DNA from 3 places in the Pseudoduganella albidiflava genome. Region 2 is predicted to be linked to each of the others. Evidence: predicted binding sites of a transcription regulator. Region 2 holds the regulator's gene; each other region holds the start of a gene.

Region 1 (3,274 bases), 110 kb from region 2:
TGATGAAGGCGGGAACCGCCCAGCAGAAGGCGGCGGTGAAGATGGTCGGGTCCATGCTGGCGTTGCCGAAGAGCAGCGTGCGCAAGCGGCCCGCGAAGAAGGCCGCGGTGGCGGCGCCCCGCGCGCGCACGCCGCCGGCCACGCCGGTGGCGCCCGGACGCTGGCTGGCCGGCCATCACCTGGCGGGGGCCCAGCAGATGCAGTACTGGCTGTACCTGCCGCAGGGCGAAGTGCCCCGCGATGGCTGGCCGCTGCTGCTGATGCTGCATGGCTGCCAGCAGACCGCCACCCAGTTCGCGCAGGGCACGCGGATGAACACGGTGGCGGAAAAGAAGGGCTATGCGGTGCTCTATCCGCAGCAATCCGTCACCGTGCATGCGCAGCGCTGCTGGCGCTGGTTCGACCGCGCCACGCAGCAGGGCGGCGGCGACGTGCAGCCGGTGGCGGCCATCCTCGGCAAGGTGCTGGCGCAGTACCCGATCGACCGGCGCCGCATCTACGTGTGCGGCATCTCGGCCGGTGCCGGCCTGGCCAATATCCTGGCGCTCAATTTCCCCGACCTGTTCGCGGCGGTCGGCCTGCATTCCGGGCCCGTGTTCGGCGCCGGCCACGGTACCGTCGGCGCGCTGGGCGTGATGCGCCATGGCGGTGGCTTGCGGACCGAGCCGGCCATCCGCGAAGTGCTGGCGCGGCGTGCCAATTTCCCGCTGATGCCCGCCATCCTGTTCCAGGGCGATGCCGATACCGTGGTGCACGCGGTGAACCAGCAGCAGCTCGTGCGACAGAGTTTGCTGTTGAACGGCGTGCCGGCCGATACACCGGTCAAGGTCACGCGGCGCGGCACCCGCAGCGGGCATGAGATCCGCGATTACCAGGTCGGCAGCAAGGTGGTGCTGCGGGTGGTGCGGGTCGATACGCTGGACCATGCGTGGAGCGGCGGCGACACGATGATCGCCTTCCACGGGAAAGGGCCGGATGCCAGCAGGATGATGCTGGAGTTTTTCGGCAAGCACCGGCGGTAGGAGCAGCCATCGCCATGGTGCCTTGGCACGCCCTCGAGCCGGGTTGGCGCCACACGATTGCCAGAATGTCATTGTCAAAACGGCCCATCGATAGTACTGTATATGCATACAGTATTTCTTTGAATCATCACCCATGGCCCAACTTGCTCCGCTCGCGGCGCCGGAAGCCTTGCATCCCTCACTCTGGCTTGCATCGCAACTGGCGCAATCGCACGATCGCTGCGTCGACACCGGACACCCGGTCCTGTCGGCCCAGTTGCCGGGCGGCGGCTGGCCGACGGGAACGCTGGTGGAATTGCTGCTGCAGCAGCCGGGGATCGGCGAAATGCGCCTTCTGCAACCGGCACTGGGGGCCTTGAAACGGCCCATCGTGCTGGTGCAGCCGCCGTATGCCCCGCAGGCGCTGGCGCTCGATGCGCTGGGCATTTCCCCCACCCAGCTGGTATGGATCCGCAACACTGGCAAGAGCGCCGATGCGCTGTGGGCCGCCGAACAGATCCTGCGCAGCGGCTGCTGCGGCGCATTGCTGCTGTGGCAGCAGCACGTGCGCAGCGAAGCGCTGCGCCGCCTGCACCTGGCGGCGCAAAGCGGCGAAACGCTGTTCTGCCTGATGCGGCCGCTGGCGGCCGCGCAGGATGCGTCGCCGGCGCCGTTGCGGCTGGCATTGCGGCCCGCCGCCGGGGGACTGCAGATCGATTTTGTAAAACGCCGGGGGCCGCAACGCGATGCGCCATTGTTCCTGCCCTTGACCCCTTCTTTACTGCAACGACATGCGCCTCTGGATCGGCCTGCACCTGCCCCGGCTCCCGCTCGAAGTATTTTGCCCGAGCTGGTCGGCTGACGCGCTCACCGCGGTGCTGGACCACGACGCGGTGCTGGCCGTGTCGGACGATGCACGCCGCGCCGGGATCGTGCCGGGCATGCGCCGCGGCGGCGCGCTGATGATGGCGCCGGAAGCGCAGTTGCACGAACGCGCGCCGGAACGGGAAAGCGAAGCGCTGCACGCGGTGGCGATGGCGATGCTGCAATTCACGCCGCAGGTGGCCGAAGCCGAGGAAGCCACGCTGCTGATGGACGTGGGCGCCAGCCTGCGCCTGTTCGGTGGCATCCGCCGCCTGTGCGCATTGGTGCGCGCCAGCCTGCGCAAGCTGGGTTTCACCGCCGTGCTGGGCGTGGCGCCCACGGCACGCGGCGCCTGGCTGCTGGCGCGCGGCGGCGGTAGCCGGGCGATCCGGCTGGAGAAAATGACGGCGCGGCTGCACCGGCTGCCGGCCAGCCTGCTGCCGCCGGCGCGGCCCTACATGACATGGCTGGAAGGTATCGGCTGCCTGTCGGTGGGCGACGTGGCGCGCCTGCCGCGGCCGGGCCTGCAGCGGCGCTGTGGGCGCGCGCTGCTCGACGTGCTCGATGCGGCGCTGGGCCACGCGGCCGAGATGTTCCACTGGATCGAGGCGCCCACCACGTTCCATGCCAGGCTGGAGCTGTTCGGCCGGATCGAGAATACGGACCTGCTGCTGGCCGGCGCCTGCCGCCTGCTGCAGCAGATGACGGGCTGGCTGAACGCCCGCCAGCTGGCCGTCGAGCGCATCACGCTGCTGCTGGAGCACGAGCGGGGCAAGGTGGCGCGGCCGCCCACGCCCGTGGAGATCGTGCTGGCCGAAGCGGTCTGGCGCGACGACCACCTGGTGCGCCTGCTGAAGGAACGGCTCGCCAAGCTGGAACTCGAAGCGCCCGTGATCGGGCTGGTGCTGGAAGCGCCGCATGTCAAGCCGATGGCGCCGCTGTCGGATTCGCTGTTCCCCGAACCGGGCGGCAGCAGCGAAGACCGGCAGCGCCTGTTCGAGGTGCTGGTGGCGCGCCTGGGGGCGGACAACGTGCTGCAGGCGGCGCCGAAAGCCGATTACCGGCCCGAGCACGCGAATGCGTGGGTGCCCGTGCAGCAAAAGATCCGCCCGCAGGACGTGGCGGCCTGCCTGCCGCCCGGCGGCCTGCCGCGCCCCACGTGGCTGCTGCCGAAGCCGATCGCGCTGCTGGTGCGCGATCACCGGCCTTTCTACTGCTCGCCGCTGCGCATGGTGTCGGCCGCCGAACGCATCGAGGCGGGCTGGTGGAGCGATACGCAGACGCGCGATTACTTCATTGCCCAGGGCGAGGACAACGCGCATTATTGGGTGTATCGCGAACGGCTGCCGGGGGCGGACGAGGAGGCTGAACCGCGGTGGTATCTGCATGGGCTGTTCGGGTGATGTCGA
Region 2 (3,274 bases):
TTTTCGGCAACTATCCCGGTGAGACATGAACGATAAAAAAACCTACGGTTTCACGACCACGATCCTGCACGGCGACCGCCAGAAAACCATCGAGCAGGGTTCGCTGCACAAGCCCGTCCACACGTCCGTGGCGTTCGGCTATACGGATGCGCGCCAGCTGGCGTCGGTGTTCCAGGGCCGCGAGCCGGGCTTCCGCTACGGCCGCCAGGGCAATCCGACCGTCTCCGCGCTGGAGGAAAAGATCACCAAGATGGAAGGCGGCGTGGCCACGCTGTGCTTCGCCACCGGCATGGCGGCGATCGGTGCCGTGTTCCAGGCGCTGCTGCGTGCCGGCGACCACGTGGTGTCGTCGTCCTTCCTGTTCGGGAACACGAATTCGCTGTGGCAGACGGTGGCGGGGCAGGGCGTCGGCGTCGATTTCGTCGATGCGACCGATGTCGCCAATGTCGAAAGCGCGCTGAAGGACAATACGCGCATCGTGTTCGTGGAAACGATCGCCAATCCGCGCACCCAGATTGCCGACCTGGAGCGTATCGGCGCGCTGTGCGCCGCGAAGGGCATCCTGTACATCGTCGACAACACGATGACCACGCCGTACCTGTTCCAGCCGAAAACCGTGGGTGCCGGCCTGGTCGTCAATTCGCTGACGAAGTCGATCGCCGGCCACGGCAATGCGCTGGGCGGCGCGCTGACCGATACCGGCGCCTATGACTGGCAGCGCTTCCCGAACATTTTCGAGAACTACAAGAAGGCGGCGCCGGCGATGTGGGGCATCACCCAAGTGCGCGCCAAGGGCTTGCGGGACTTCGGCGCCTCGCTGGGGCCGGAGGCGGCGCACCACATCGCGGTGGGTGCGGAAACGCTGGCGCTGCGCATGGAGCGCACCTGCGCCAACGCCGTGGCCGTGGCGAACATGCTCGCGGCCGATCCACGCGTGGCGGCTGTGCACTATCCAGGCTTGCCGTCGCATCCCCAGCACGGTATCGCCACCGACCTGTTCAAGGCCTATGGCTCGCTGTTCAGCTTTGAACTGCGCGAGGGCATCGACTGCTTCGATTACCTGAACCGCCTGAGGATCGCCGTGCCGGCGTCCAACCTGGGCGATACGCGCACGCTGGTGATTCCCGTCGCGCACACGATCTTCTACGAGATGGGCGCCGAGCGCCGCGCGTCGATGGGGATTGCGGAATCGCTGATCCGCGTATCGGTCGGCATCGAGGATACCGCCGACCTGGTCGAGGATTTCCGGCAGGCGCTGGACGCATGATGCGCCGGCGCGACGGCCGCGGCTGGATGCCGCAACCGTCGCGCCGGCTGCAGCCCGGTGCCGCCGTGCTTCAGCAGGGTTTTCCGGGCAGTGTATTCACCGTGTCCAAGCCTCAGCCTGTCCCAGCCTCAGCCTGTCCAAGCGTCGGCTTGTCCAACCCTCAGCCTGTCCAAGCCTCAGCCTGTCCAAATCTGAGCCTGTCCAAGTACGAGCCTGTTCAAGCGGATGATGGACGAGAAGGGCAGCCCGGGTAACTGATACCCGGCCACCCAGTGGCCATCAATGCCAGGTGCGCAGCAGCCCGACGGCCAGCCCTTCCAGCGCGAACTCGTCTTCCGGCGTCACAGTGATCACCTTGAAGTCGGGATTTTCCGGCAGCAGTTCGATGGTGGAGCCGGTGCGGCGATAGCGCTTCACGGTGACCTCGCTGCCGATGCGGGCCACGACGATCTGGCCGTTCTTGGCGCTGTCCACCTTCTTCACGGCCAGCAGGTCGCCGTCCATGATGCCGACATCGCGCATCGATTCGCCGCGCACCTTCAGCAGGAAATCCGGTTTCGCCGAGAACAGGGCCGGATCGACGCTGTAGGTTTTTTCCAGGTTTTCCTGCGCCAGGATCGGCGAGCCCGCGGCCACGCGGCCGATCAGCGGCAACTGCATCAGCAATGCCGCCGGCACTTGCGGCAGGGAGTCGAAGCCGGACTGCGATGCCGCGGCTGATGCCGTGGACGATGCCGGGCGCGCCGCCCGATCGCCCAGCAGGCGGATGCCGCGCGAAGTGCCGGCGGTGATTTCGATCGCGCCCTTGCGCGCGAGCGCCTTCAGGTGCTCCTCGGCCGCGTTGGCCGACTTGAACCCCAACTCGGCGGCGATCTCGGCGCGGGTTGGCGGGAAGCCGGTGGACTCGATGGCATCCCTGATCAGGTTGAGAATTTGTTCCTGCCTAGCGGTGAGCTTGATCATGATGCGAATAGCCGTGAAATTAGCTGTGGATATGAACAGTCTGTATTTTTGTACAGTGCTAAAGGGAATGCAAGGGAAAACACCGCTGGAACATGAAATATTTGCGGAATCCGGCCGAAGGGCACGGTGAGCGGCGGAAATAGTCGAAAAAAGGGCGCCTGCCCTGGGGTTTCAGCCCTGCCGCGCAGCGCGGCGGAGCGCGCATTCACGGCCCCGCGGCAGGGGTGCGGGCCTTCCCGGTGGCTAGCAATCGCTGAAAATTCCTGCTATGCTTGCGGGCTTACCTCTTCCCACACCTGTCTTGACGCCAGGGTGGGCTATCAACAGTCCTTAAGGGAGTTTGCATGCGTCACTACGAAATCGTATTTATCGTCCATCCGGACCAGAGCGAGCAAGTGCCCGCGATGATCGAACGTTACAAAGCCAGCGTGACCTCGCGCGGCGGTAACGTGCACCGCGTGGAAGACTGGGGCCGCCGTCAAATGGCGTACTCCATCCAGAAGCTGGCCAAGGCTCACTACATCTGCATGAACATCGAGTGCGACAACGACACTCTGGTCGAACTGGAAACCGCGTTCAAATTCAATGATGCCGTGCTGCGCCACCTGACCGTCAAGATGAAGAAAGCGGAAACCGCTCCTTCGCCGATGATGAAGTCGGTCCAGCGTGAAGACGCCGCCAAGAGCCACCGCGCTGAAGCCGCGGCCGCTCCTGCAGCAGCTGCAGCCTAAATCCGGGGAGTCTTGCTGAACGAGCTGAGGTTCACCGGCCTGATCGCCGAGCGGGAAGTCATTCGCTACACCCCCGCCGGGCTGCCAATCGTGAATGCAGTATTGCAGCACAGTTCGCAGCAGGTCGAGGCAGGCATTGCCCGCCAGACGGAATTTGAAATCGCCGCGGTCGCCGCGGGAGAGATTTCAGGCCGTTTCAGCGCCGCGCCACTGGGAGGTGCCTACGAATTTTCGGGGTTCCTTGCCAGGAAAAGCCGCAACAGCAAGAGCCTGGTTTTTCACATCATTGATTTTCGTGCCGCCTGAGAGCGAC
Region 3 (3,274 bases), 800 kb from region 2:
CCGTGTTCCTCGATCCATGCGCGGCGGGCGGCGGCTTCGCCCTTGCCCATCAGCATGTTGAAGCGGGCCGCCGCCTCGGTGTGGGCGAAATCGCCCAGCGCCACCGGCAGCAGGCGCCGCGTATCGGGATTCATGGTGGTTTCCCACAGCTGCTCGGCATTCATCTCGCCCAGGCCCTTGAAGCGGGAAATGCTCCAGCTGCCATCCTTCAGGCCATCCTTGCGCAGCTTGTCCTCGATCGCGGTCAGTTCGCCGTCATCGAGCGCATACAGCTTCTGGATCGGCTTCTTGCCGCGCGCCGGCGCATCCACGCGGTACAGCGGCGGGCGCGCCACGCAGATATTGCCGTTCTGGATCAGCGCCGGGAAGTGGCGGAAGAACAGCGTGAGCAGCAGCACCTGGATGTGCGAACCGTCGACGTCGGCGTCCGACAGGATGCAGATTTTCCCGTAGCGCAGGTTCGACAGGTCCGGCGTGTCGCTGAAGCTGTGCGGGTCGACGCCGATCGCCACGGCGATGTCGTGGATCTCGTTGTTGGCGAACAGGCGGTCGCGGTCCGTCTCCCACGAGTTCAGCACCTTGCCGCGCAGCGGCAGGATGGCCTGGAATTCCTTGTCGCGGCCCATCTTCGCCGAGCCGCCCGCCGAGTCGCCCTCGACCAGGAACAGTTCGGTGCGCGACACGTCGGTCGATTCGCAATCGGTCAGCTTGCCCGGCAACACGGCCACGCCGGACGATTTCTTCTTTTCCACCTTCTGCGCCGAGCGCAGGCGCGACTGGGCCTGCTTGATGACGAGGTCGGCCAGCTTCTTGCCCCAGTCGATGTGCTGGTTCAGCCACAGCTCCAGCGCCGGCTTGCTGAACGTGGAGACCAGGCGCACCGCGTCGCGCGAGTTCAGGCGTTCCTTGATCTGGCCCTGGAATTGCGGGTCGAGCACCTTCGCCGACAGCACGAACGAGGCACGCGCGAACACGTCTTCCGGCAGCAGTTTCACGCCTTTCGGCAACAATGAGTGCAGTTCGACGAAGTTCTTCATCGCGCCGAACAAGCCTTCGCGCAAGCCGGATTCGTGCGTGCCGCCATTCGGCGTGGGAATCAGGTTCACGTAGGATTCGCGCATGATGGCGCCTTCTTCCGTCCATGCCACCACCCATGAGGCGCCTTCGCCTTCCGCGAAGCCTTCCGCGTCCGGGCCGGCGAACTGCTCGCCCTCGAACAGGGGCACCCAGGTTTCGCCGTTGCCGGTCTGGGCCAGCGCTTCCGTCAGGTAGCCGCGCAAGCCGTCGTTGTATTGCCACGTCTGCACGTCGCCCGTCTTGGCATTCTTCAGCGTGACGGTCACGCCCGGCAGCAGCACCGCCTTCGAGCGCAGCAGGCGCTGCAGCTCGACCTGGGAAATCAGCGGCGAATCGAAATACTTCGCGTCCGGCCAGGCGGTGACGCGGGTGCCGGACTTCTTGCCATCCTTGGGCGCCGGGCCGGACGTCAGCGGCTGCACCAGGTCGCCGTTCTCGAAGGCGATGGTGTGGTAGCCGTTGCCCTTGTCGTCCTTGCGCCAGACATTGATTTCCAGCCGCTTCGACAGTGCGTTGGTGACGGATACGCCGACACCGTGCAGGCCGCCGGAAAACGCGTACGCGCCGCCCGAGCCCTTGTCGAATTTGCCGCCGGCGTGCAGCCGGGTAAACACGATTTCCACGGTGGGCACGTTTTCTTCCGGGTGCAGGCCGACCGGGATGCCGCGGCCGTCGTCCTCGACGGTGATGCTGCCATCGCCGTTCTGCGTGACGACGATGTTCCGGCAATGGCCGCCCAGCGCCTCATCGGATGCGTTGTCGATCACCTCCTGGATGATGTGCAGCGGATTTTCCGTGCGGGTATACATGCCGGGACGCTGCTTGACGGGTTCGAGGCCCTTCAGGACGCGGATCGATGATTCGCTGTAGTCGGAAACTGGTTTTTTGGTGGCCATACTTGCAAATTGCGTAATTGAAGCTGTAACGGATGGTGGACGCGGTAGCGGATAGTCCGGCATTCTAGCCGAGGCGCCGGGCCGGAAAGCAAGCGCTCTCGCATCGACACGGTGCCGCCGGGTGGGACGCATTATACAAATGCTGTATGAATATACAGTAAAAAGGCGTTTTTATACTTTGTTTACACAGGGGCGGCAAGTCTTTACCCCGTTTTTAGACCCCCGTCGATAACCTTCCTTCCATGACAACAGCTGGAAGGAAAGCGATGGATAGCGTGTTTTTGGCACTGATCGGCGCGTTTGCCGCGCTGGCATGGGGGATGGCGGCGGGGTGCGCCCGCCTGGGGGGCCGGCCATGAACCCCACCGAAGTCGTGTACGTGGCCGGCGCCGCCACTGCCGCCGCCCTGTTCGTCTACCTGCTGGTGGCGCTGCTGAAGGCGGAGGCTCTGTGACGACCCCATCGCTGATCCTGCTGGGCGCCTTCCTGTTCGTGCTGCTGGCGCTGGCCTGGCCGCTGGGTGCCTTCCTGGCCCGGGTGGGCGAGGGCGATGGCCCGATCCGGGGCCTGGGCTGGCTGCACCGGTTCGAAGGAGCGCTGTATCGCGCCGCCGGCGTGCCGGCCGGCCGGACCATGGGCTGGCAAGCCTATGCCACCGCGCTGATCGTCTTCAACGCGCTGGGCACGCTGTTCGTGTATGCGGTGCAGCGCCTGCAGGGGTGGCTGCCCCTGAATCCGCAGGCGCTGCCCGGCGTGAGCCCGGATTCGTCGTTCAACACGGCCGTCAGCTTCGTTGCCAACACCAACTGGCAGGGCTACGCGGGGGAGCAGACCATGAGCTACCTGACCCAGATGGTGGCGCTGGCCGGCCAGAATTTCTTCTCGGCCGCCACCGGCATCGCCGTGGTGTTCGCGCTGATCCGGGCATTCGCGGCCCGCGCCACGGGGTCCATCGGCAACTTCTGGGTCGACGCCACCCGCGCCACGCTGTACGTGCTGCTGCCACTGTCGCTGCTGCTGGCGGTCCTGCTGATGAGCCAGGGCGTGATCCAGAACTTCGACGCGTACCGCCAGGTCGCCACGCTCGATGGCGGCGTGCAGGTGCTCGCCATGGGCCCGGTCGCCTCCCAGGAAGCCATCAAGCTGCTGGGCACCAACGGCGGCGGCTTCTTCAACGCCAATTCGGCGCATCCGTTCGAGAACCCGACGGCGTTCACCAACTTCGTGCAGATGATCGCCATCTTCCTGGTCCCGGCCGCGCTGTGCTTCGCGTTTGGCCGCATGGTGGGCGACCTCCGCCA

The links. The regulator LexA, encoded in region 2, represses DNA repair genes until DNA is damaged. The targets are predictions, from matches to a motif close to ACTGTATNNNNATACAGT.
Region 1: the regulator LexA is predicted to act here: its motif matches at 1,118-1,135, upstream of imuA (translesion DNA synthesis-associated protein ImuA).
Region 3: the regulator LexA is predicted to act here: its motif matches at 2,115-2,132, upstream of EYF70_RS01970 (DNA topoisomerase IV subunit B).

Annotation. Positions count from the first base shown of each region.
Region 1 covers NZ_CP036401.1:1,146,656-1,149,929, forward strand. The annotation lists gene EYF70_RS04865 (extracellular catalytic domain type 1 short-chain-length polyhydroxyalkanoate depolymerase) at 1-1,022, shown strand, start outside; gene imuA (translesion DNA synthesis-associated protein ImuA) at 1,156-1,863, shown strand; gene EYF70_RS04875 (Y-family DNA polymerase) at 1,793-3,268, shown strand.
Region 2 covers NZ_CP036401.1:1,261,359-1,264,632, forward strand. The annotation lists gene EYF70_RS05365 (cystathionine gamma-synthase family protein) at 26-1,267, shown strand; gene lexA (transcriptional repressor LexA) at 1,547-2,230, opposite strand; gene rpsF (30S ribosomal protein S6) at 2,575-2,961, shown strand; gene priB (primosomal replication protein N) at 2,977-3,267, shown strand.
Region 3 covers NZ_CP036401.1:458,408-461,681, forward strand. The annotation lists gene EYF70_RS01970 (DNA topoisomerase IV subunit B) at 1-1,973, opposite strand, end outside; gene EYF70_RS01975 (potassium-transporting ATPase subunit F) at 2,329-2,427, shown strand; gene kdpA (potassium-transporting ATPase subunit KdpA) at 2,424-3,274, shown strand, end outside.